4 regions of the Dactylosporangium sp. NPDC000521 genome follow, and region 4 is predicted to be linked to each of the others. Evidence: riboswitches for the same ligand, from Rfam matches in the RefSeq annotation. Region 4 holds a riboswitch; each other region holds the start of a gene.
The links. Region 4 has a riboswitch for cobalamin ahead of ACFY3L_RS32525 (VWA domain-containing protein). Riboswitches for the same ligand answer to the same signal wherever they lie in the genome.

Region 1 (5,751 bases), on a different contig from region 4:
GGCCCAGCTCACCGGCGAGGCGTGACTGCCCGACCGCCAGTCCGGTGCCCTCCGCGGCGTTCAGGTGCGCGAGGCCCGTCCGGTACGTCGGCAGCATGCGGATCCCTCCGCCGCGCCCGCGCTCCGCGTACACCGGAATCCCCGCGGAACTGAGCGCCGCGACGTCGCGCAGGACGGTGCGCACGGACACGCCGAGCCGCGCGGCCAGCTCCGGCGCCGCAGAGGACGGGCGGGCCTGCAGCAGCAGGACCAGGGACAACAGCCGATCGGCGCGCACCGCCCGAGAATATCCGCCGAAACATGACAACATGTGTCCGGTTCAAGGGCGCAACCTCAGCGGCATGCACGCAGACATCACCGGCCCCTACGAGCTGGCCAGGCAGAACCAGTACTTCGGCGGATGGACCCAGCCGGTCGGCGACGACCGCACGATCGTCATGGCGTTCCCCGTCGAGGGCTGGACCCACTCCGCCGCCGTGCTCCTGCGGCAGACGGCACCCGACAGGGTCGAGGGCGAGGTGCGGGGGCCCGAGCAGGCGTGGCGGCAGGCGCTCGTCGTGCTGTCCCTGGACGTCGACGGCAGCGGCTACCCGCAGGTCGGCGAGCGCGACCCGGTCATCGGCGCCCTGCAGCGGCAGCACGCCCACCTGCGCCCCGTGCTCTTCCACTCACCCTACGAGGCCGCCTGCGCGTTCATCATCGCCCACCGGATGCGCATCGAGCAGGGCCGCGCGATCCGGCAGCGGATGGCGCGCGAGCACGGCGAGGCGTTCGAGATCGGCGGCGTCACCGTGCACGCGTTCCCGTCGCCGCAGCGGCTGCTGCGCATCACCGAGGTCCCGGGCATCGACGGCGAGAAGCTGCGGCGGCTGCACGGCGTCGCGGCGGCGGCCCTCGACGGGCTGCTCGACCGGGCCAGGCTGCGCAGCCTCCCCGTCCGGCAGGCGCTCGCCGACGTGCGGCGGCTGCGCGGCGTCGGCGACTTCTTCGCCACGGCGATCGTGATGCGCGGCGCGGGGCTCGTGGACGCGCTGCCGGGCGACGAGATGACCCTGTCCGGGATGCGTCGCCGGTACGACCTGCCGGCCGCCCCGACCGACGAGGACCTGGCCCGCGTGACGGATGCCTGGAGGCCGTACCGGATGTGGTGCTCCGTCCTGATCCACGCCGCCGAACGGCGGGCCCGCGCGGCCGCTTGACTACATAGGTAGAGTTAGCTCGTGCAGCGAGCCAGGCGCCCATCCCCACAGACCGCGGCGGTGCTGCGCGCGCTGGCCGCGGACCCCGCCCAGTGGCGGTATGGCTACGAGCTCGGCCAGGAGGTCGGGCTCAAAGCCGGCTCCCTCTACCCGATCCTCATCAGGCTCTCCGACCGTGGCCTGCTCGAGGCGTCCTGGGAGAGCGACCCGCCGCACGGACGGCCGCCGCGCCACCTGTACCGGCTGACCGGCGCGGGCGTGACGGCCGCCGCTTCGCTCGAACCGGCGCCCTCCACGGCGCCCGTCCGGCCTGCCCGGACCGAGCCGAGGGCCGCCTGGTGAGCACCGCCCTGCTCGCGATCGTCGTGCGGCTGCTGCCCGCGTCCCGCCGCGACTGGGGCCGCGCCATGCTGGCCGAGTCCGCCGCGATCCCGCCCGGCCCCGACCGGCGCGGCCACGCCCTCGGGTGCGCGGCCGCCGTCCTCCGCCAGCCGGCGGTGCTGCGGACGCTCGCCCACCCGCTCGCGGCGGTCACCGTCCTCGCCGGGGTGCTGCGGTGGTCGGCCGGCATCGCGTACCAGCCGCTGCGGTGGGGCGTCGTCGGCGTCATCGCGCTGCTGCTCGCCGTCGCCCTGGCGGCCCGCGCGCTCGGCCCGGTCGCCGCCGGCCGGACCGCCCGCGCCGTCCGGGCCGGTGGCTGCCTGCTGGTCGCCGCGATGACCGCGATGTTCGCCGCCGCCGCGGGCCACCACGGCCCACCCGACGAGCAGGCCCGCACCGTCGTGCCGGTCTTCGCGGTGCTCCTGACCAGCTACCTGATCGGGTTCCTCGCCCTGACCGCCGCCCGCACCGCCGTCACCGGCCGCGCCCTGTCCGCCGGCGTCGCCGCCGCGTGCGCCGCCGCCGGGGTCTGGCTGGCGCTGCAGGTCGCGTTCCCGCCGCTGCCCACCAACCTCGGCGGCGCCCTGTTCACGATCGGCTGCGGCGTCGCCGCCACCCTCCTCGCCCGCGGCGGCGTCCTCGCGGCCCTGTCCGTCGGCGTGCTCGCCCCGCTGCTGGTGTTCAGCGGTGTCGTGCTGCTGTCGGTGTACGGCCCGCCCCGTCTCATCCCCGACCTCGTCCCGGCCGCCCTGACCCCCGCGGACGACCTCGCGAACAGCCGCATCGAGGTCCAGGACCCATACGTGGCGATGCTCTTCCTCGCCTGCCTGTCCGCCCTCACCCTCACGGCCGCCGCCGTCACGACCCGACGCCGCGCCGCTACGATGGCCGTGTGCTGATCTTCGGCTGGGGCTGGCGCGCGACCCACCTGCGCACCCTGACCCTGCGCTGCCCTCACTGCGGCAACACCGCCGCCCACCCGCTCTACAAGCGCGTCCTGAAGCTGTCGCTGTTCTTCATCCCGCTGATCCCGCTGCGGGTGAAGCACACCGTCCAGTGCACCGCCTGCGGCACCTCCCGCGACGTGGACCCCGGCAACATCCACTGAAGCCCAGCCGGCCACGGACCCGTCGGTGCTCTGCCGGCACCGCCGACGCATCGATCACGACCAGGAATTCTTTACCGATTGCCAGCAATCCGGCAATCGGTAACCAGGCACGCACCGCGAAGGTCGCCCATGCATGCGGCCGCTGAGGGCGGGGGCGTGCGGCTGGTTTGGGAAGGACCAGCGATCGGTGGTGGGGTGGGTCACGCGAGGGCTGCCCTTGCGCACGGCCGCTGAACGGCGGCGTGGCGGCCTGGTTCGTGGGCTACCGGCAACTGGCGACCGGAAGTCGGCAATCGGGTGTGCACCAGCGACGGCCGTGGTCGGGCGTGCGCCGCGCCGAGGTGGAGCGGCTCATCGACGGGGCCGGCACGCGGCCGCGGGAGTGCGCCGCCGCCGAGGGCTGACCAGAGAGCCGCTGCCGCCGCGGACGGGCGTATCCGCGAGCGGGCTGTCGCGGCCCGAGGCCGGGAGGCGCCGCCCAGCGCCGGGCCTACCGCTGTCCCGCGAAGGTTGCTTCAAGGTGGCCGTCGACCGGTTGATCGGGGCGTCGGCGACGGAGGATCCGCGCGCACACCGGAAGCCGCCGCGAAACGGGTGAGGCGGCGGCGTCGCAGTGGCCCGCTGACAGGAGCCGGTGCGGGTCATCCTCGGCGAAGGGAGAGCTGACGCCGCGGGCCTGGGAAACGGTGAAGGCGACGGAACACCGCTCCGCCGCCTTCAAGGAACCGAATCGGTCAGACAGCCACCGGGTGCGCGTCCGACACGACCGGGCGCTGGCTGCGCTCGGTGAGGTAGCCGAACAGCAGGCCGAGCGTGGCCCAGGTGACCGCCTGGGTGCCGAGCGACGCGAGCCGGAACCGCCACAGCAGCACCGGGGAGAACCCGTCGGGCACCTCGTTGACCGCCGGCAGCAGGGCGATCGCGACCCCCACGACGGCCGCGGCGCCGACGACCGCGAGGGTCGTCGCGTTCCACGTGCCGAAGCGCGGCTGCAGCGACCGGCTGACGACGATCGCGCCGAGCACGGCGGCGACCCCGATGACGATCATCAGGAAGTACAGGCCGGTCCGCTGCTGCAGGGTGTCCGCGTTGCCGGTCGCGGGCGGGTTGGCCGGGTACTTCAGGAACGGCACGAGCGCCACCCCGACGAACCCGGCGAGGGCGACGACAGCGGCCGTGGCGCGGGCGCTGAGCCGGCCGATGCGCCCGATCGTGACCGCGACCGCGATGGCGAACAGGCCGCCGAGCGCGACGCCGTACACGACCGACGCGGTGGCCAGGCCGAGCGTGCTCTGCACGGTCCGGCTGACCGGCCCGTGCTCATGGTCGGCGGCGTGGGCCTCCTCGAACGCGATCGCGTCGTTGATCGGGCCCTCGCCGAACAGGTAGGCGAACAGGAACGCGGCCACACCGGCGACCAGGCCGGTGATCATGCCGCGGACCAGGAGCGTCCGCGCATTCAACATGCTGGCGCCCCGGCTCAGTGGCAGGGGAAGCCGAGCAGGTGCCGGCCGTCGTGGACGAACTCGTGCACCGTCGAACCCGACACGACCGAGGTGATGCCCTGCTCGGCGCCGACGAAGTACAGCAGCACGACGGCGAGCACGACGCCGAACGTGGCCCACGGCAGGATCTGCCGCAGCGGGATCGGGGCCGGTGCGGTGGCCGGGGTGGGAAGAGCCGAGATCGATGCCATGATGCAGCCTCCTGCGGGATTTCGCGTCCCATCGAGCGTTGTCGTGACCGTGCCCGGGTCTGACTCCCACCTGCGTGGTTACAGCGGCGCGACCGTGCCGGGCTTGCACCGGCTTCCGTTCACTGTCACGTGTACGTTTCGGACGGTACGGACGGCGTACCAGCGTGTCAATCGAACGGCCGATTCGGGCACGAGAATCGCGCGCCGCGCCGCTGGTCAGCGTGGCCGGCGGCCGGCGCAAGGGTGATCAAGTTCTCGGTGGGGTGAGGGCGGCGAGATCGGTACCCACCTTGTGCAGGCCGTCGAGCCGCCGGTCGAGGGACGCGCCGGTCGGGCTGAGGAACTCGGCGTACTTCGCCCGGATGAGCCTGCCGTTCGCCGTGAACGCCCACGGGTAGTGCTTGTCCGCGGCGGCAGCGACCTGCGGACCGTGATCCGCCCAGTGCTGACCGGTGGCGCCGGTCAGCCGCGCGCCGGCCGAGTTCCTCGGCTGCACCGAGAGGCTCGGCACCTCACCCGGCAGGGCGAGCACGAGCGCCGTGTGCCGGCGGTCCTTCTCGACGAAGTCGAACACGTGGAACGCCCGGTCGCGGAACGTGCCGGTGACGACGGCGCCCGCGGCCGGCTGCAACTGCGACCAGCCGAGCCGCAGCGCCAGGACCGGGTCGGACCGCTCGAACGTGTAGCCGCGCCGCTTCGCCCACCGCTTCCGGCCGATGCGCGTCCGCAGCGACGACACGACCCCGGCGCCGGCGAACAGGCAGAACAGCGTGCCGACCCCGCCCGTGATCCAGGAGCCGGTGCCACCGGAGGTGAACGCCACGCCCCACGCGATCGCCGCGATCACGCCGGCGACGACGAAGATGAAGCATCGGGTCTGGTAGGGGGCGATCACCGCCAGCGGCTCGTCGGCGCCGAACCGGACCACCTCGACCAGCGACAGCACGAAGAACAGCAGGGCGAGCCCGCCGAGCAGCAGCGCCGCGGACCCGAGGATCCGCCACGCCCGGTCCTGCCCGGCGATCGCCTCCGGGGAGTTCTCCTTCGCGTACCGGTCGACCATCTGCTGGTAGGTGCCGCCATCGTCACGGGTGCCGCCGTAGACCAGGCACGTGTCGAGCGGCCGCATCGTCTTGCCGTCGCAGGTCGGCGTGTAGTCCGCGATGCGCTGCGCCGACTCCTGCTGCCGCTGCGCGGCGGTGCTCGTGCCGGCCGCCACCATCTGCCATCCGGCGAGCAGGAGGACGCCCGCCAGGACGATCCGGACGAGTAGCCCCATGTGCCGTCGCTTCACGCCGCATTTATAGCAGCCGATGCCTTGCCGCTGCTGCCCCGTGACCCGGGATGCCGCGTGGACGCCCGTGGGT
Region 2 (5,751 bases), on a different contig from region 4:
GCCGTCGTCCGCCGTGTCGCCGACGAGCTGCCGCAGCACACCGATGACCCGGGAGAGCGGGTGCGCCGCCCGGTAGGCGGACAGGTCGTCGTCAGCGAGCAGGACCGGCGGGCTCGCGTCCTGGCCGACCCGCGCCGCCGACGACCGCTGCCAGGACCTGGCCACGACGTCCCGCAGCCCCGGGCCGGTCCCGGCGAACGCGCGGGTGGACAGGAACCGCTCGTGGGCGGCCGCGATCTCACGGGCCCGCCGCTGCGGGTCCGTGCCGACGTCGGCGAGCCACGCGTTTCCCATCAGCTCCCGCTACTTGGCGCCCTGCCAGGCAGGACCGCAGGTCGCCGCCGGGCTCGTCCACCAAGGGTGCATCCGCCGCGGGGGCTGCGCAACCTGCCCCGCCGGTGCAAGTCACCTGCCGCGTGCCCTCCGTATGTGCGCGGCGCTCCGGAGCCGCACGAGCGATCAGGGCGCGGTGACGGTGTTGCGAAGGCCGCCTGCTGCCGCCTGCTGCCGCCGGATCGCCGTGTCGAGATCGGGCCCGAGGCCGCGGTGGTCCACGGTGCCACCGATCAGTGGGCGCCGTCCGGTGACAGCGGCGCGGCCGACCGGCCGATCGCGTCGAGGAACCGCACGGCGGCCTCGGTGTTCTCCAGTCGCCACGTGAGTAGGGTCTGGTCGAAGCCGGACGCGGCGGCGTGCCGGCGTCGCAGTGTGTCGCGCACCGGGACCAGGATGTCGTGCTGCGCGGCGATCAGGCCGGCGGGGTCGTCGCCGCGGCGGGTGAGCAGGGCCAGCTTCGCCAGCAGCGTGGAGCGCATGTCCCGCACGTGCCGGACCGGCTCGTGCAGCCACTCGGCGACCGCCGCCGATCCGGCCGGGGTGATGGCGAGGATCGAGCGTTGCGGGCCGCGGCTGCCCGCCTCGGTGGTCTCGACCTGGAGCAGGGCGAGCCCGGTGAGGCGGTCCAGGCAGCGGTAGACGATCGGGCGGGGGATGTGCCACACCCGGCCGAGCGCGCCGTCCTCGGCGGTGAGGGCGGCGATCGCGAAGCCGTGGGTGGGCCGCTCGTCGACGACGGTGAGCACGACCCAGTCGGCGAGGGACAGCGACGGCAGCTCACCCATCGCGTCAGCCTACGGCGCGGGGTTCCGTCCGCGTCGCATCCTCAGTAGTCTCATTGCGACTACCAGTTCAGGGAGGTGCGGCGTGATCGCGGGGCACCTCGGCGACGGCACGCCGATCCACGCGCCGGTCGGCGTCCTGCTCAGCGACGGCGACCGCGTCTGCTGCCACCTGTGCGGGCGCTGGTACCTGTCGGTGGCCAGCCACCTGCGGGTGCACGGCTGGACCAAGGCCGCCTACATCGCCGCGTTCGGCCTGGAGGTCGGCAACTCGCTGGCGGGCCGGCTGACCCGGCAGCGGCGCGCGGAGGCGCTGCGGGCCCGCCAGCGTCGCGAGCCGGCCGTCCAGCAGGCGCAGGCGGCGGCCCGGGTCCGGGCGCGCAGCGGCGCCCTGACGGCCGCCGCCGCAGAGGCCGCCCGGGGCCGGCCGCATCCGCAGGAGCGCCTCGCGAAGACCCTCGCGGCCCTGGCGGGTGTTCGCCCCGCGGCCCGCGCCGAAGGCAACCGGCAGCGGTCCGAGCAGCACCTGTCCGACGTCAGCGCGAAGGTCGCGGCCCAGTTCGGGTTCGCGTCCTTCGCCGGCTACGTCCGGGACCGTCTCGCGAGCGGACGGAGCCTGGCCGCGATCAGCCGCGAGGCCGGGCTGCACAAGGACTGGCTGTCCCGGCACCTGCCCGCGATCGCGCCGGACCTCGCCGCGCAGCGCACGCGGATCCGCACCCACCCCGGCGATGCCCGGCTGCTGCCGGCCGCCCGGGCCGCCGGTCATGCCGGCGTCGGCGCGTACCTCCGCCACCGCCACCTACGGCAACACCGCACGGTCGCCGCGATCGCCGCCGAGGCCGGGGTGACGCGCTGGTCGGTCCTCGCGGCGATGGAGCGGCACGGCATCGCCGCGGTCCCGCACGCGACGAAGCGGCACCGGGCCGCGAGCCGCAGCTCGAGCGCCGCCGCACCGTTCGGCTTCACCTCGGTCGCCGCGTACGCGGCGCACCGGCGAGCGGAGGGCGCGACGTGGCGGGCCCTGGCCGCCGAGTCCGGCCTGCCCGAGTCCACGCTGCAGCGGCACGCCTCGGGCCGGGGCGCCTGACGGCGGTGCACCAAGAGCGTCCATTGTGGACGGCGACGGCGATCCGGAGCCGAGCCGGACGGCCGCCGCCGGGCTGAGCACATCCAGGACCTCCCAGGAGAACCCGCCCGGGAACGCCTTGTGGAAGATGCGGTGCGAGGACTCCAACGACTCCTGGCCGGTGCGGTAGAACGGGCCCTCGCCGATGAGGATGCTCATCACGCTGTGCCGAACGGGGCCGAGCGGGCGCCTCGGAGTGAGGCGCCCGCCCGGGCGGTAGTGGATCGTCAGTCGCCGCGCAGTTCGGCGGCGGCCGCGACGAGGCGCCGCAGCGACGCCTCCACCTCGGCGTAGCCTCGGGTCTTCAGGCCGCAGTCGGGGTTGACCCAGAGCCGGTGGGCCGGCACGGCGGTGACGGCACGGCGCAGCGCGCCGGCGACCTCGTCGTGGGACGGCACGCGCGGGGAGTGGATGTCCCACACGCCCGGTCCGACGCCGCGGCTGTACCCGATGGCGGCGAGGTCGTCGAGGACCTCCATTTTCGAGCGGGACGCCTCGATGCTCGTGACGTCGGCGTCGAGCGCGTCGATGGCGGTGATGACCTCGCCGAACTCGGAGTAGCACAGGTGCGTGTGGATCTGCGTGCCGTCCGCGACGCCGCTGGTCGCCAGCCGGAACGAGCCGACGGCCCAGTCGAGGTACGCCTTCTGGTCGGCCTTGCGCAGCGGCAGGGTCTCCCGCAGGGCGGGTTCGTCGACCTGGATCACGGTGATCCCGGCCGCCTCGAGGTCGGCGCACTCGTCGCGCAGGGCGAGGGCGACCTGGTCGGCGGTGTCTGCCAGGGGCTGGTCGGTGCGCACGAACGACCAGGCGAGGATGGTGACGGGGCCGGTGAGCATGCCCTTGACCGGCTTGCTGGTCAGCGACTGCGCGTAGGCCGACCACTCGACGGTCATCGGTGCCTTGCGGGCCACGTCGCCGTAGATGATCGGTGGGCGGACGCAGCGGGACCCGTACGACTGCACCCAGCCGTGGTCGGTGGCGGCGAACCCGTCGAGCTGCTCCCCGAAGTACTGCACCATGTCGTTGCGTTCGGGTTCGCCGTGCACGAGGACGTCGAGACCGAGGTCCTCCTGCAGGCGGATGACGCGCTGGACCTCCTCGCGCATCCGGACGGTGTATCCAGCCGCGTCGAGGGTGCCTGCCTTGACCGCGGCGCGGGCCTCGCGCAGCTCGGCGGTCTGCGGGAACGACCCGATCGTCGTGGTCGGCAGGTCCGGCAGCAGCAGCCGCTCCTGCTGCACCCGCGCCCGGACGGCATAGGAGCCCCGCCGCCGGTCCGCCGGGGACAGCGCGTCGAGCCGGGCCCGGACCGGCGCGTCGCGCCATGCGGCGGGGACCGGCGGCAGCGGCGCGGGCAGGTGGGCGGTGCCGTCGCGGACCGCCCGGCCGAGCAGCACGACCTCGTCCACCTTCTGCCGGGCGAAGGCGAGCCGCTCGTGCAGCGCCGGGTCGAGCCGGGTTTCGACGGACAGGTCGACCGGCACGTGCAGCAGCGAGCACGACGTGGACACTGCGACGTGGTCGGCCAGGGCGGTGACGGTCGCGCCGCGGACGGCCGCGGTGCGCAGGTCGGTGCGCCAGATGTTGTGACCGTCGACGAGCCCGGCGACGATCGTCTTCCCACCGAGCGGTCCGGACGCGGCGAGGCGTTCGAGGTTGCCGGGGCCGGCGACGAGGTCCAGGCCGATCGCCTCGATCGGGGTCTGCAGCAGTGCCGGGAGGGCGTCGCCGAGTTCACCGAAGTAGGTGGCGACGAAGAGCCGCGGCCGATCGGTCAGCGAACCGAGGCGGGTGTACGCGCGGCGCAGCCCGTCGATCTCCTGCGGGGTGCGGTCCGCGACGTACGCGGGCTCGTCCAGCTGCACCCAGGTCACGCCGGCCGCGGCCAGGACCGTGAGGATCTGCGCGTACACCTCGACGAGGTCGTCGAGCCGGGCGAACGGGTCCGCGCCCTTCGCCAGGAGCAGGAACGTCGCCGGGCCGACCAGCACCGGCCGGGTGGTGATGCCGAGACGGCCCGCTTCCGCGACCTCGCCGAGGGCCTTGACCGGGTTGGCCGCGAACACGGTGTCCGCGTCGATCTCCGGCACCAGGTAGTGGTAGTTCGTGCCGAACCACTTCGTCAGTTCCATGGCCGGCTCGGCCTCGACCCCGCGGGCCATCGCGAAGTACGTGTCCAGCTCGGACAGGCCGAGCCGGGCGAACCGGGCCGGGACCGCGCCGACGGCGACGGCGGTGTCCAGGACGTGGTCGTAGTAGGAGAACGTGTTGGACGGGATCGCGTCCAGCCGGGCGTTGCGCAGCGTCTGCCACACCTCGGCCCGCAGCCCGGCCGCGGTCTCGTCCAGGACCGCCGCGTCGATGCGGCCCGCCCAGTACGCCTCGACGGCCTTCTTCAGCTCCCGGTTCCCGCCGATGCGCGGGTAACCGAGGACGGTGCTCTGCCCGAATGCGGTGCTCACCACAGGGCTCCTTCCCTCGAAGTCGCGACGACCTCAAGGGAGGGGAGGAGGCAGGGGACGGCGCGTCCCGCTTCCGCCCTGACCCTCCCGAGGGGTCGCCGGCGGCGCACACCGGTCGGTGTGCGCGGTGCGGGCAGGTCTTCGGACTCGCGGGCATGACCACGGATGGTCGCCTACTGGCCGTCGCTTCCCAGACCTCACGGTCCAGTGCTCGATGACGGCGGTCGTTCCCACTCACCGCTGCGGGGCAGTCCCGGTGTCGCACCGGGTTCCCTCTTACGACGCCCCGTCCTCACGAACGGCGCGAACCAGCACTGCCGACCATCCTACGGGTGCCCGGCGGTTCCGGAACCCGGCCACCCACCATGTGACACAGCGATTCGTCACAACTGTGCGGTGCCGCTGCCGTCCTGCGCGACGCGGCGCAGGACGGCAGCGGACCGCCGGTCAGAAGTCGTCGTCGAAGCTGACCGTGCCCGTCACGCCCACCTGGTACGCGGAGACGCGGCGTTCGAAGAAGTTCGACAGCTCCTGCACGTCCTGCAGTTCCATGAACGCGAACGGGTTGCGGCTGCCGTACAGCGGCGCGATGCCGAGAGTGGCGAGCCGCCGGTCGGCGACGTGCTGCAGGTATTCGCGCATGTCGGGCAACGACATGCCGGAGATGCCCTGTTCCAGGAGGTCGGCGGCGAACTGCACCTCGCACTCGACGGCCTCGGCGAGCATCTGCCGGACCTGGTCCTGCAGGTCAGCGTCGAACAGGTCGGGCTCCTCGGCGCGTACGGTGTCGACGACGTCGAACGCGAACGCCATGTGCATCGACTCGTCGCGGAAGACCCAGTTCGTGCCCGAGGCGAGGCCGTGCAGCAGGCCGCGGGAGCGCAGGAAGTACACGTAGGCGAAGGCGCCGTAGAAGAACAGACCTTCGATGCACGCGGCGAAGCAGATGAGGTTGAGCAGGAACGCCCGCCGGTCGTCGCGGGTCTTCAGCTCGCGCAGCTCGAAGATCGAGTCGATCCACTTGAAGCAGAAGTCGGCC
Region 3 (5,751 bases), on a different contig from region 4:
CGGCGCTCGGCTCCTCCCGTCGCTGAAGGCCGTCATGCGCGCCGTACGGGACCGGGAGCGCATCCTCACCTCGCTGCGGGCGAGCGAGCGCGAGTCCGCGGAGCTGATGGAGCAGCAGGCCGCCCTGCGTCGCGTGGCGACGCTCGTCGCGTGCGGCGCCGCACCGGCGGAGGTGTTCGCCGCGGTGACGCGGGAGCTGTGCCACCTCTTCCACGGCTTCGCCGCGGCGTTGGTCCGCTACGAGCCCGACGGCACCGGCACCCGGGTGTCCGGCTGCGACGAATCCGGCAACGCGCTGCCGCCGACGAACGTCAACATCACCGGAGACAACATCACCGCCACGATCCTGCACACCAGGCGGAATGCCCGGGTGGACGACGACGAGACGGCGACAAGCCCGATCGCGCCGGCCGAGCGCACCATGGAGGTCCACTCCGCCGTCGGCGTGCCCATCCTCGTCGAGGGCGACCTGTGGGGCGTGACCGTCCTCATGTCCTCCAGGCGGGAACCGATACCGGCCAACGCCGAGGAACGCCTCCACGGCTTCACCGACCTCGTCGCCACCGCCATCGCCAACGCCGACAACCGGGCCCAGCTCATCATCTCCCGCGCCCGGCTCGTCACCACGGCCGACGAGGCGCGCCGCAAGATCGAGCGGGACCTGCACGACGGTGCCCAGCAACGGCTCGTGTCGCTCGCGCTGGAACTGCGCATGGCCGCCGACGCCGTGCCGGCCGAGCTGACCACGGTCCGCGACCTGCTGCGCCAGGGCGTGCAGGGCCTGACCGACATGCACCAGAACCTGCGCGAGCTGAGCCGCGGCATCCACCCGGCGCTGTCGTCGCAGGGCGGTCTCGCGCCGGCCCTCAGGGCCCTCGCCCGCAGGAACCCGCTGCCGGCCGAGGTCGACCTGCACATCGGGCAGCGCCTGCCCGAGCGGGTCGAAGTGGCCGCGTACTTCGTCGTGGCAGAGGCACTGACCAACGCCGCCAAGTACTCCCGGGCGTCCGTCGTCTTCGTCGCCGCGAGGGCGGACGACACGACGATCCGGTTGTCCATCCGCGACGACGGCGTCGGGGGTGCCGACATGAGCCTGGGCACCGGGCTCATCGGCCTGCAGGACCGGGTCGAAGCACTGGGCGGCCGGCTGACCGTCGTCAGCCCGCCGAGGCACGGAACGACCCTGACGGCCGAGATCCCGCTCCATCACGGAAACCTCGAACACGGAGACGTCCACGGCGCTCCACCGCGCGCGGCGCGGTGCTCTTCCGCCACGCTGCCGGGCTGCGCTCGGGGCGCGAACGAGCGCCGGACCTGACTCCCGCTCCGGCGGCTCAATGCCCACACATGACGATTCTCAGCGCTGTTGGCACGTTCTATCCACTTTCGTCGCAACACGCGCCCGAGAGCACATCAACGCCACAACGGTCGAATGAGATATTGATTCCGGCTAAGGTCAATGACATTCCGAAACCAAAGGAGAGGTCACTGTGCCATTGACGCAAGCCGATCTAGCGACTCTCGGGAGTGCGCCGATCACCATCAGATCCACGTTCTTTGACAACGTGTACCTCCGCATGGACGGCACCTCGGTGAACGGTGCCGGACCGGGCGGCACCGTCAATTGCCAATTGAATGCCGGTGCCAAGGAACGATTCGTGCTCCGCCCCCAGGCCGACGGCTCCTACTCGGTGGAATCGGTCGCCTCCCCGAACGTGTTCCTGCGCATGGACGGCACCGGGGTCCCCACCACCGGAGCCGGTGGTGGGACCGTCAACTGCCAGTTCAACGCCAACGGCGGCGCGAACCACAAGTTCAACCTCCGGGCCCAGTCGAACGGCTCATTCTCGTTCGAGTCGACCGCATTTCCCGGCACATTTCTGCGCCTGGTCGGCTCGGGCGTCACCACCCGCACCGACGGCGGCGGCGGAATTGTGAACTGCCAGCTCAACGCTAACGGCGGTGCGCACGAATCGTTCTTTCTGGCCCGCGACGACCAGCTGCTGGACTTCGTGATGGAGCGACAGCAGCAGACCTACTGGTGCTGGTCGGCGTGCACGGTCAGCGTCGAGAAGTTCTACAATCCGGCCACCACTCTCACGCAATGCACGCTGGCGAACACCGAGTGGGGACGCAACGACTGCTGCGGTGCGGGTGGGGCCGGAGCATGCAACCGGGGCAACTGGCCGCAGACCCCGATGCAGCGCCTCGGGCGGCTCAATCAGGATCTGCGAACCACGCTGACCGTCGCGCAGATCTCCGACGAGCTCGCCAAGGGCGCACCGTTCATCGCCGATGTCGTCTGGCGGGACGGCAACTCCCACGTCCTGGCGGTGCACGGCCGCAAACAGATCAACGGCGTCGAGTACGTCACTGTCGCCGATCCCGGCTACGGCAGCTCCACCTGGACCTATGACGACTTCTGCGCCCGATACCAGAACATCGGGACGTGGCGCTACTCGTACACCACCAAGCGCTGAGGGGACCACATGCCGCTGCACCTGCCCGAACCGCCGTCGGGCGCACACGACCACGTCAAATCCAGGCTGCACACCATCGCCGCCCACGGTGGTTTCCACACCAAGGCGCTCCGCGGCGCCCGGGCGGACCAGCTGGACGTGTCCAGCCCGCATCAGGTCTTCACCCTCGGGGCGGACGACATCGCCGCGGGAGGCGGCCTCGACCGGGCCGAGCCGGCCGGCTGGCGTTATCTCGTCGAATCGGGCGGGCAGGTCGTCGCCAGCGCCGAGACCATGCCCGCACCGGACGGGACCCAGCGGTTCGCCAACGTCAACGAAGGTCCGTTCGTCGACGCCACCGACAAGGCCATGAAGGTCGTCCGGAAGCTGCCCAAGCTCGAGGCGGCCGGCTTCGAGCTGCGCCTGCTGCGCGTTCCCAGCCTGTACCTGACGGCGCTGTGGCTGCACTCGTCCGCCGAGGACCTGCTCGTGCCGCTGCAGCCGTCACCGATCGGCAAGGAAGGCAAGAGCATGTCCACGGCGGAGTTCTTCAGCGACCTCGCCGAATACGCCCGGTCCCGGCCGTCGCTTCCCCCGCCACCGCCGGCCTGACGGTCGTCGCCCGGCCGGCCCTACCGCACCGTTTCTCAGCAGCGCGATCGGCTCGGCACAGCGGGAGACCGGCGGCTCACGGCCGCGTCCGGTCTCCCGCCGTGCCGGACACCAGGTTCTACCAGCCTGCGCCCATTCGATGTCGTCAATACATTTCCGGAAGATTCCGGTACGGACAACCCTGATCGGGCCGCGATGATCGGCTCGGTATCGTCGGGTCATGCGGTACGTGGCGATCGGGGACAGTTTCAGCGAGGGCATGGGCGACGAGCGGCCGGACGGCATCCCGCGCGGGTGGGCCGACCTGGTCGCGGCCGCGCTGGGCGCCGCCGACCCGCAGTGGCAGTACGCCAACCTGGCGATCCGGGGCAGGCTGCTCGAGCCGATCGTGACCACGCAGCTGGACGCCGCGCTGGCGATGTCGCCGCCGCCGACGCTGGTCTCGCTCAACGGCGGCGGCAACGACATGATGCGCCGCGGCGCGGACCTTCCGTACCTCGTGCGGCTCATCGAAGGGGCGATCGAGCGCTGCGACGAAGCCGGGGTCCGTCTCATGGTCCTCAGCGGCGCCGACCCGTCGGACCACCTGCCGCTCGGACGGGTGCTGCGCCGCCGCGCCGAGCAGCTCACCGAGGCGGTACGGGAGCTGACCGCCCGCCACGGCGTGCTGTTCGTCGACTGCTTCGGCGACACCGAGCTGCGCCGGGCCGGGTACTGGTCGGCGGACCGGCTGCACCTCAACGCCGCCGGCCACCGCCGGGTCGCGGGCCTCGTCCTCGCCGCCCTGGGTGTCGCCGACGCCGAGCACCGGCTCGACGACACCGCGGCGGCGTCCCGCGGGCTGATCGTCCAGGCCCGGTACTACCACCAGCACGTCCTGCCGTGGGTGCTGCGCCGGGTCCGTGGCCGCTCGTCCGGCGACGGACGCGCGGCGAAGTATCCGGCATGGACCAGCGTCTCCTGAGCGGGCAGGCGCCTCGCGGGTGACCGCCTACACCCTGCGGCATAAGGCGCACCCCGCCGGACTGGCGGACCTGGGTGGTCGCCGCGGCTGAGGGCCCTGCGCACGGCGCGACACGCCGGCACAGCATCTTGGGTTGTGAATTCCGACCCGCACCCATATATGGTGTCGCTTGCAGCTGGTTCGGCCGCCCTTCCGGGGCGGTCGTGGCAACAGGGAACCCGGTGTGAGTCCGGGACTGCCCCGCAGCGGTGAGTGGGAACGACCGCCGTCATCAAGCACTGGGCCGCGAGGCCTGGGAAGCGACGGCCAGTAGGCGGCCCCGGATCGATCCTGGGTCATGCCCGCGAGTCCGAAGACCTGCCAGCGCACCGTGCGCCGGGACGGCGTGCGGTGGTCGGATGCCGCGTGGGACGGCTGACGCCATCGCCGGGCGCTGTGCGCCCTTCTGTGGCGGCTTCCCCCTGCGCTCGTCCGGTGGTGATGAGCAGGCGACGAGGGGGACACATGACGGTGACGCAGGACCAGGTGGCGACGGGGAAGGCGCCGGAGCAGCGGCGGCACGCGATGCGGGTCCGCAAGCGCGACGGCGAGCTGGAGCCGGTCGACGTCAACAAGATCGTGAAGGCGGTCGAGCGGTGGGTCGCCGACCTGGACGAGGTCGACCCGCTGCGGGTCGCGACGAAGACGATCAGCGGCCTGTACGACGGTGCGACGACGGCGGAGCTGGACAAGCTGTCGATCCAGACGGCGGCGGAGCTGATCGGTGAGGAGCCGCAGTACTCACGCCTGGCGGCGAGGCTGCTCGCTGCGTACGTCGACAAGGAGGTCCGCGGGCAGGGCGTGGCGAGCTTCAGCCAGGCGGTCCGGCACGCGCACCAGCAGGGCCTGATCAGCGACGCCACGGCAGGGTTCGTGGCCCGCAACGCCCGCAAGCTCGACGACGCCGTCGACCCGGACGGCGACCTGCGCTTCGAGTACTTCGGGCTGCGGACCGTCGCCGACCGCTACCTGCTGCGCCACCCTTCGTCGAGGCTCGTCGTGGAGACGCCGCAGTACTGGCTGCTGCGGGTCGCCTGCGGGCTGTCCACGACGCCGGGTGAGGCGATCGGCTTCTACCGGCTCATGTCCTCGCTCGCGTACCTGCCGAGCTCCCCGACGCTGTTCAACTCCGGCACCGCGCACACGCAGATGTCGTCGTGCTTCCTCGTCGACTCGCCCAGGGACGAGCTCGACTCGATCTACGAGCGCTACCACCAGGTGGCGAAGCTGTCGAAGTTCTCCGGCGGGATCGGCATCTCGTGGTCGCGGATCCGTGGCAGAGGGGCGCTGATCCGCGGCACCAACGGCAGGTCCAACGGCATCGTGCCGTTCCTCAAGACGCTCGACGCCGGGGTCGCCGCGGTCAACCAGGGCGGCCGGCGCAAGGGCGCGGCGTGCGTGTACCTGGAGCCGTGGCACCCGGACGTCGAGGAGTTCCTGGAGCTGCGGGACAACACCGGCGAGGAGGCCCGCCGCACCCACAACCTCAACCTCGCCAACTGGATCCCCGACGAGTTCATGCGCCGGGTCGAGGCCGACGCCGACTGGTCACTGATCGACCCGTCCGACGCTCCCGAGCTGCCGGACCTGTTCGGTGCGGCGTTCGACGAGGCGTACCGGGCGGCCGAGAAGCACGCCGTGAGAACCGTCAAGGCCAGGGATCTGTACGGCAGGATG
Region 4 (5,751 bases):
CACCAGCTGCGTCCAGACCGGGGTCTTCTTCGGCACGGTCACCGACGAGGTCTTCTGGGTGACGGCGTCCCCGGTGACCGACACGACCGGCAGCGTCGCGACCTGCGAGCCGGTGCGCTTCGTGCCGGTGCAGGTGGTCGCGCCGCCGGCCTTCTCGGTGTACGAGTAGTTCAGCGTCACCGGGTTCAGCGACACGAGCTTGTTCGTGGCGACGCTGATGTTGAACGCGACGTAGTCCACGTGCCCGGCGGCGAGCGAGTCGCCCTTCGACAGCGACGAGTAGCTCTGCGTGTTCGACGGGTACGTGATGGTGAGACCCGCGCCGGAGGCGGTGACCCGCACGTCGCAGACGTCGTCGGCGGCGCCCCACAGGGTGCCCACCCAGCCCGACTGCCCCGGCAGCATCGGCGCAAGCAGCGGCACCACCAGGCCCAGGTCCGGGGTCGCGGCGCTGGCGGGCGACGCGGCGGGCAGGATGGCGGCCGCGCCGGCGGCACAGGCCAGGGCGATCGAGGCTGAACGGCGCATCGGAGAGGTCCTTCTCTGTTGATGATGGCTGCCTGATGACGCAGTCCAGATCGGCCGGGCCGGCGGCCGGTTGAGCTAGCCGGTGAGCGCTGTCCAGGTGTCGTACTGGTGCACCGCGATTCCCTCGAACGCGGCGTAGCGCTGCGCGGCCCGGTCGACGTCACTGAGCGTGGCCCGCATGGCGCTGTCCGTGCCGCCGTGGAACGTGCAGTGCGGGCAGTCACCGAGCGCCTGCGTCTCCGCGCCGAGCCGGGCCGGTTTCGCCGCCTTCCCGGCCCGCCGCAGCAGGTCGTCGGCGACGCCGAGCATCGAGTTGCCGCCGGTCGCGGTGTTGCGGTAGCTCATCACCGTGACGCCGTCGACCCGGGCGAGCACGGCGTCGGCCAGGTTCTCCCCGCCGACCTGCACCGTCGGCAGCCAGAAGGGCACGTCGAGCTCGACCGGCGGGCCGATCCGCGACAGCTCGTCCAGCAGTCGCAGCAGCTGCGGTGCGAGCGCCGCGTGCCGCTCTTCCCAGGTCGGCAACAGGTACGGCTCGACGTCGACGTGCAGCCCCCGGAACAGGCCGGACGCCGCGGCGGCCCGGGCCCAGTCGAGCGCGGTCGCGTGGTCGGTCGTCCAGGCCGGCTCGCCGCCGAGCGCGTCCAGGGTGATCCCGGCGTCGTCGCACAGCGCTCGCAGCCGGGTCAGCTCCGTCACGTCGGCGCGAGGGTCGTAGTACGCGAAGATCGTCGTCACCGAGCGTGCCTTCGCCCAGCCGACGACGGCCTCCGGCGGCTCGCGCCCCCACAGCCACATGGCCCGGGTGCCCGGCGGCGCCACGCTCGTCTCCGGCGCCAGGGGCGGCAGGCGCGGCCGTACGGACGCCACGAGCAGGCCCAGGGTCAGCACGACGCACAGGGCGGCGTGCGCGGCGCTCCTCCACATGTCATCTGTTCGGCCGGTCGTGCCCGGCCCGAAGGATTTGGGTCACGTTGACGTCACTGGGAGCGGTGGGACACGATGAACCCCGAGCGGTCATAGGGAGGAACCCAGTGCGAATCTGGGACGGTCCCGCCACTGTGACCGGGGAGTCACCCTCCAGCGCAAGGGCCACGGCCGCAAGCCGGAAGGTCGGGGGATGGCGGCGATCCGGGAGTCAGGAGACTCCAGCCGCTCGTGCTCCATGACCCAGCGGGCGCGGACCCGCTCGAGGAGGATGTGCCCGTGACGTCGCCGTATCCGTTCTCGGCCGTGGTCGGCCTGCCCGACCTGCGCCTGGCCCTGCTGCTCACCGCCGTGTCGCCCGCGATCGGCGGGGTGCTCGTCCGGGGTGAGAAGGGCACCGCCAAGTCGACCGTCGTGCGTGGCCTCGCCGCGCTCCTGCCGGAGGTCGACGTCGTCGCCGGCTGCCGCTTCGCCTGCGACCCTTCGTCTCCCGACCCGTCGTGCCCCGACGGTCCGCACACCGTGGACACGCCCGCCGCCCGGCGCCGGGCCGCGCTGGTCGAGCTGCCCGTCGGCGCCACCGAGGACCGGGTCGTCGGCACCCTCGACCTGCAGCGGGCCCTCGGCGAGGGCGTGAAGGCATACGAGCCCGGCCTGCTCGCCGCCGCGCACCGGGGCGTCCTCTACGTCGACGAGGTCAACCTGCTGCCCGACCACCTCGTCGACCTGCTCCTCGACGCCGCCGCGATGGGCCGCGCCCACGTCGAGCGCGACGGGGTCTCCGTCAAGCACGCCGCCCGCTTCCTGCTCGTCGGCACCATGAACCCGGAGGAGGGCGAGCCGCGGCCGCAGCTCGTCGACCGGTTCGGCCTGGTCGTCGGCGTCGCCGCGCCCGCCACGGTGGAGCCGCGGGCCGAGGTGGTGCGGCGGCGGCTGCAGTACGAGAACGACCCCGCCGGGTTCGCCGCCCGCTACGTCGAGCAGGACGCGGCCCTGGCCGGCAGGATCGCCGCCGCCAGGCAGTTCCTGCCCCGGGTCACGCTGCCGGACGCGCAGCTGGACCGGATCGCGCGGATCTGCATCGCGTACCGCGTGGACGGCCTGCGCGCCGACATCGTCGTGGCCCGCACGGCGGTCGCCGTCGCCGCCTGGCACGGCCGGACCGTCGTGACGAAGGACGACCTGCGGGACGCGGCCCGGCTCGCGCTGCCGCACCGGCGCCGCCGCGACCCCCTGGACCCGCCGGGCGCGGACCAGGAGCGCCTGGAGGAGATCCTCGACCAGGAGCTCAACGGCCCCGACGACGACCCCGACACCGGCGGCGGTCCTGACGGGGACCCCGACTCCGGCGGTGACCCTGACTCCGGCGGTGGTCCTGACTCCGGCGGCGGTCCTGGCGGCGGCCCCGACGGTGACGCTCCGGACGGCGGCCCTGCTGGCGGTGCCCCGCCCGCGGCAACCCCTCCCAGCTCTCCTCCCTTGCCGAGCATTCCCGATATTTCCGATTCTTCGGATTTGTCCGACGGTGCCGGTGCCGATGGTCGCGACCCTCGCGGCGGTGACTCCTCCGTCCCGCCGGATGCCGGCCCCGGCACGCAGCCGGCCGGCGAGCTCGCGTTCGCGCAGGCGCCGTACAAGACGCGGCTGTTGAAGATCGGTGGGAGGGCCAACCGGCAGCAGGGCGCCCACGCCGGCCGGCGCTCACCCGCGCACGGACGGCACGGGCGGGTCGTGCGGTCCCGGCAGCCCAGCGGCAAGCTCGTCAGCCTGCACCTGCCCGACAGCGTGCGCGCCGCGGCGCTGCGCGGGTCCCGCAGCGTCCACGCCCGCGACCTGCGCGAGGCGGTCAAGGTCGGCCGGGAGGCGAACCTCGTGCTGTTCGTCGTCGACGCGTCCGGGTCGATGGCGGCCCGGCAGCGGATGACCGTCGTGAAGACGGCCGTGCTGTCGCTGCTGCGCGACGCGTACCAGCGCCGGGACAAGGTCGGCATGATCACCTTCCGGGGCGCGGAGGCCACGACGGTCCTCGAGCCGACCGCCAGCCACGAGGTCGGCGTGCTCCGCCTGGCCGAGCTGCGCACCGGCGGCCGGACCCCCCTTGCGGCGGGACTGCGCCAGGCCGCCCGCACGCTGCACGGTGAGAAGCGCCGCGACGCCCGCCGCCGCCCGCTGCTCGTCGTCGTCACCGACGGCCGCGCGACCAGCGGCCCCGACCCGATGACCGTCGCGCCCGCGCTCGCCGGCATCCCCGCCGTCGTCGTCGACTGCGAGTCCGGCCCGGTGCGGCTCGGCCTCGCCGGACGCCTCGCGCGGGCCCTGTCCGCCGACTGCCTGCCGCTGTCGGCACTGTCCACCGCCGCGATCCACACGGGGAGCTGAACATGCCGCAGGGCAAGGTCGAGAGCGTGCCGGACGACGGGCTCACCACCCGCCAGCGCCGCCGGCAGCACATCCTGGCCGTCCACACGGGACAGGGCAAGGGCAAGTCGACGGCCGCGTTCGGGATGGCGCTGCGCGCCTGGAGCGCCGGCTGGCCGATCGCCGTCTACCAGTTCGTGAAGAGCCCCAAGTGGCGCGTCGGCGAGGAGACCGCCCTCAAGGCCCTCGGCGAGACGGGCAAGGGCGGCACCGTCGTGTGGCAGAAGATGGGCGAGGGCTGGTCCTGGATCCAGCGCCCCGGCACCGAACGCGACCACGCCGCCGAGGCCGCCGAGGGCTGGGAGCAGATCAAGCGCGACCTGGCCGCGGAGGCGCACCGGTTCTACGTGCTCGACGAGTTCACCTACCCGATGAAGTGGGGCTGGGTCGACGTCGCCGACGTCGTCGCCACCCTGCGGGACCGGCCGGGCAACCAGCACGTCGTCATCACCGGCCGGGACGCGCACCCCGACCTCGTCGCCATCGCCGACCTCGTCACCGACATGACGAAGGTCAAACACCCCATGGACGCGGGGCGCAAGGGCCAGCAGGGCATCGAGTGGTAGCCCGGATCGTCGTCGCGGCACCCGCCTCCGGCCACGGCAAGACGACCGTCGCGACCGGGCTCCTCGCGGCGTTCGCGGCCCGGGGCCTGCGCGTGGCGCCGTTCAAGGTCGGCCCCGACTACATCGACCCCGGCTACCACGCGCTCGCCGCCGGCCGCCCCGGCCGCAACCTCGACCCGGTCCTCGTCGGCGAGGAGCGCATCGGGCCGCTGTTCGCGCACGGCTCGGCCGGCGCCGACGTCGCCGTCGTCGAGGGGGTCATGGGCCTGTTCGACGGGCGCACCGGCGCGGGCGAGTTCGGCTCCACCGCGCACGTCGCGAAGCTCCTCGACGCGCCCGTCGTCCTCGTGGTCGACGCGACCGCGCAGGCCCGGTCGATCGCCGCGGTCGTGCACGGGTTCCGGTCGTTCGGGTCCGGCGTGCGCATCGCCGGGGTGGTGCTCAACCGGGTCGGCTCCGACCGGCACGAGCAGATCCTCCGCGACGCGTGCGCCGAGGTCGGCACGCCCGTCCTCGGGGTGCTGCGCCGCCACGACGCGGTCGCCGCCCCGTCCCGGCACCTCGGCCTCGTCCCCGTCGTCGAACGCCACGCCGAGGCCGTCGAGTCCGTGCGGGCCCTCGCGTCCGTGGTCACGCTCGGCGTGGACCTGGACGCGCTGCTCGCCGTCGCCCGATCGGCGCCCTCGTTCGCCGCTTCGCCGTGGACGCCGTCGGTGGGTGAGCCCGTCGCGGGACGGCCCGTCGTCGCGGTCGCCGGCGGGCCCGCGTTCTCGTTCAGCTACGCCGAGACCGTCGAGCTGCTGACCGCCGCCGGCGCCGCGGTGTCCATCGTGGACCCGCTGCGGGACGAGGCGCTGCCGCCCGGCACGCGCGGGCTCGTCGTCGGTGGCGGATTCCCCGAGGTGTACGCGCAGCAGCTGTCGGACAACGCGCCGCTCCGCGAGGCGGTCGCCCGGCTCGCCGCCGGCGGCGCCCCGATCGCGGCCGAGTGCGCCGGGCTGCTGTGGCTGGCGCGGACCCTGGACGGCCGGCCGATGTGCGGGGTGCTGCCCGTCGACGCCGCCATGACCCCGAAGCTGACCCTCGGCTACCGCGACGCCGTCGCGGTCGGCGACAGCGTCCTCGCCCCCGCCGGCACCCGGGTCAGCGGCCACGAGTTCCACCGCACCGCCGTCACCCCGTCCTTCGGCGCCGGCTCCGTGGGAGGGCCCGCGTGGGCGTGGCACGGCGAGGGCGGGACGGTCCGGGAGGGGTTCACGGCGGGGTCGGTGCACGCGTCGTACCTGCACCTGCACTGGGCCGGCGCCCCGCA

Region 1: it holds a riboswitch for cobalamin, as region 4 does, so the genes downstream of both, ACFY3L_RS04500 (CbtB domain-containing protein) here and ACFY3L_RS32525 (VWA domain-containing protein) in region 4, are expected to answer to the same signal.
Region 2: it holds a riboswitch for cobalamin, as region 4 does, so the genes downstream of both, metE (5-methyltetrahydropteroyltriglutamate--homocysteine S-methyltransferase) here and ACFY3L_RS32525 (VWA domain-containing protein) in region 4, are expected to answer to the same signal.
Region 3: it holds a riboswitch for cobalamin, as region 4 does, so the genes downstream of both, ACFY3L_RS24390 (ribonucleoside-diphosphate reductase subunit alpha) here and ACFY3L_RS32525 (VWA domain-containing protein) in region 4, are expected to answer to the same signal.

What each region holds. Positions count from the first base shown of each region.
Region 1 covers NZ_JBIAYW010000001.1:944,034-949,784, reverse strand. Annotated here, with positions in the region: gene ACFY3L_RS04530 (helix-turn-helix transcriptional regulator) at 1-277, opposite strand, end outside; gene ACFY3L_RS04525 (DNA-3-methyladenine glycosylase family protein) at 342-1,199, shown strand; gene ACFY3L_RS04520 (PadR family transcriptional regulator) at 1,221-1,541, shown strand; gene ACFY3L_RS04515 (hypothetical protein) at 1,538-2,479, shown strand; gene ACFY3L_RS04510 (zinc-ribbon domain-containing protein) at 2,473-2,688, shown strand; gene ACFY3L_RS04505 (CbtA family protein) at 3,423-4,154, opposite strand; gene ACFY3L_RS04500 (CbtB domain-containing protein) at 4,169-4,384, opposite strand; cobalamin riboswitch at 4,421-4,552, opposite strand; gene ACFY3L_RS04495 (hypothetical protein) at 4,632-5,678, opposite strand.
Region 2 covers NZ_JBIAYW010000007.1:330,795-336,545, reverse strand. Annotated here, with positions in the region: gene ACFY3L_RS24415 (transcriptional regulator) at 1-294, opposite strand, end outside; gene ACFY3L_RS24410 (PadR family transcriptional regulator) at 567-1,121, opposite strand; gene ACFY3L_RS24405 (hypothetical protein) at 1,204-2,208, shown strand; gene metE (5-methyltetrahydropteroyltriglutamate--homocysteine S-methyltransferase) at 2,475-4,712, opposite strand; cobalamin riboswitch at 4,827-5,040, opposite strand; gene ACFY3L_RS24395 (ribonucleotide-diphosphate reductase subunit beta) at 5,160-5,751, opposite strand, start outside.
Region 3 covers NZ_JBIAYW010000007.1:323,408-329,158, forward strand. Annotated here, with positions in the region: gene ACFY3L_RS24370 (DUF4118 domain-containing protein) at 1-1,318, shown strand, start outside; gene ACFY3L_RS24375 (C39 family peptidase) at 1,578-2,480, shown strand; gene ACFY3L_RS24380 (hypothetical protein) at 2,490-3,071, shown strand; gene ACFY3L_RS24385 (SGNH/GDSL hydrolase family protein) at 3,292-4,035, shown strand; cobalamin riboswitch at 4,195-4,415, shown strand; gene ACFY3L_RS24390 (ribonucleoside-diphosphate reductase subunit alpha) at 4,540-5,751, shown strand, end outside.
Region 4 covers NZ_JBIAYW010000011.1:35,814-41,564, reverse strand. Annotated here, with positions in the region: gene ACFY3L_RS32535 (hypothetical protein) at 1-528, opposite strand, end outside; gene ACFY3L_RS32530 (hypothetical protein) at 604-1,455, opposite strand; cobalamin riboswitch at 1,502-1,700, shown strand; gene ACFY3L_RS32525 (VWA domain-containing protein) at 1,735-3,834, shown strand; gene cobO (cob(I)yrinic acid a,c-diamide adenosyltransferase) at 3,837-4,439, shown strand; gene ACFY3L_RS32515 (cobyrinate a,c-diamide synthase) at 4,433-5,751, shown strand, end outside.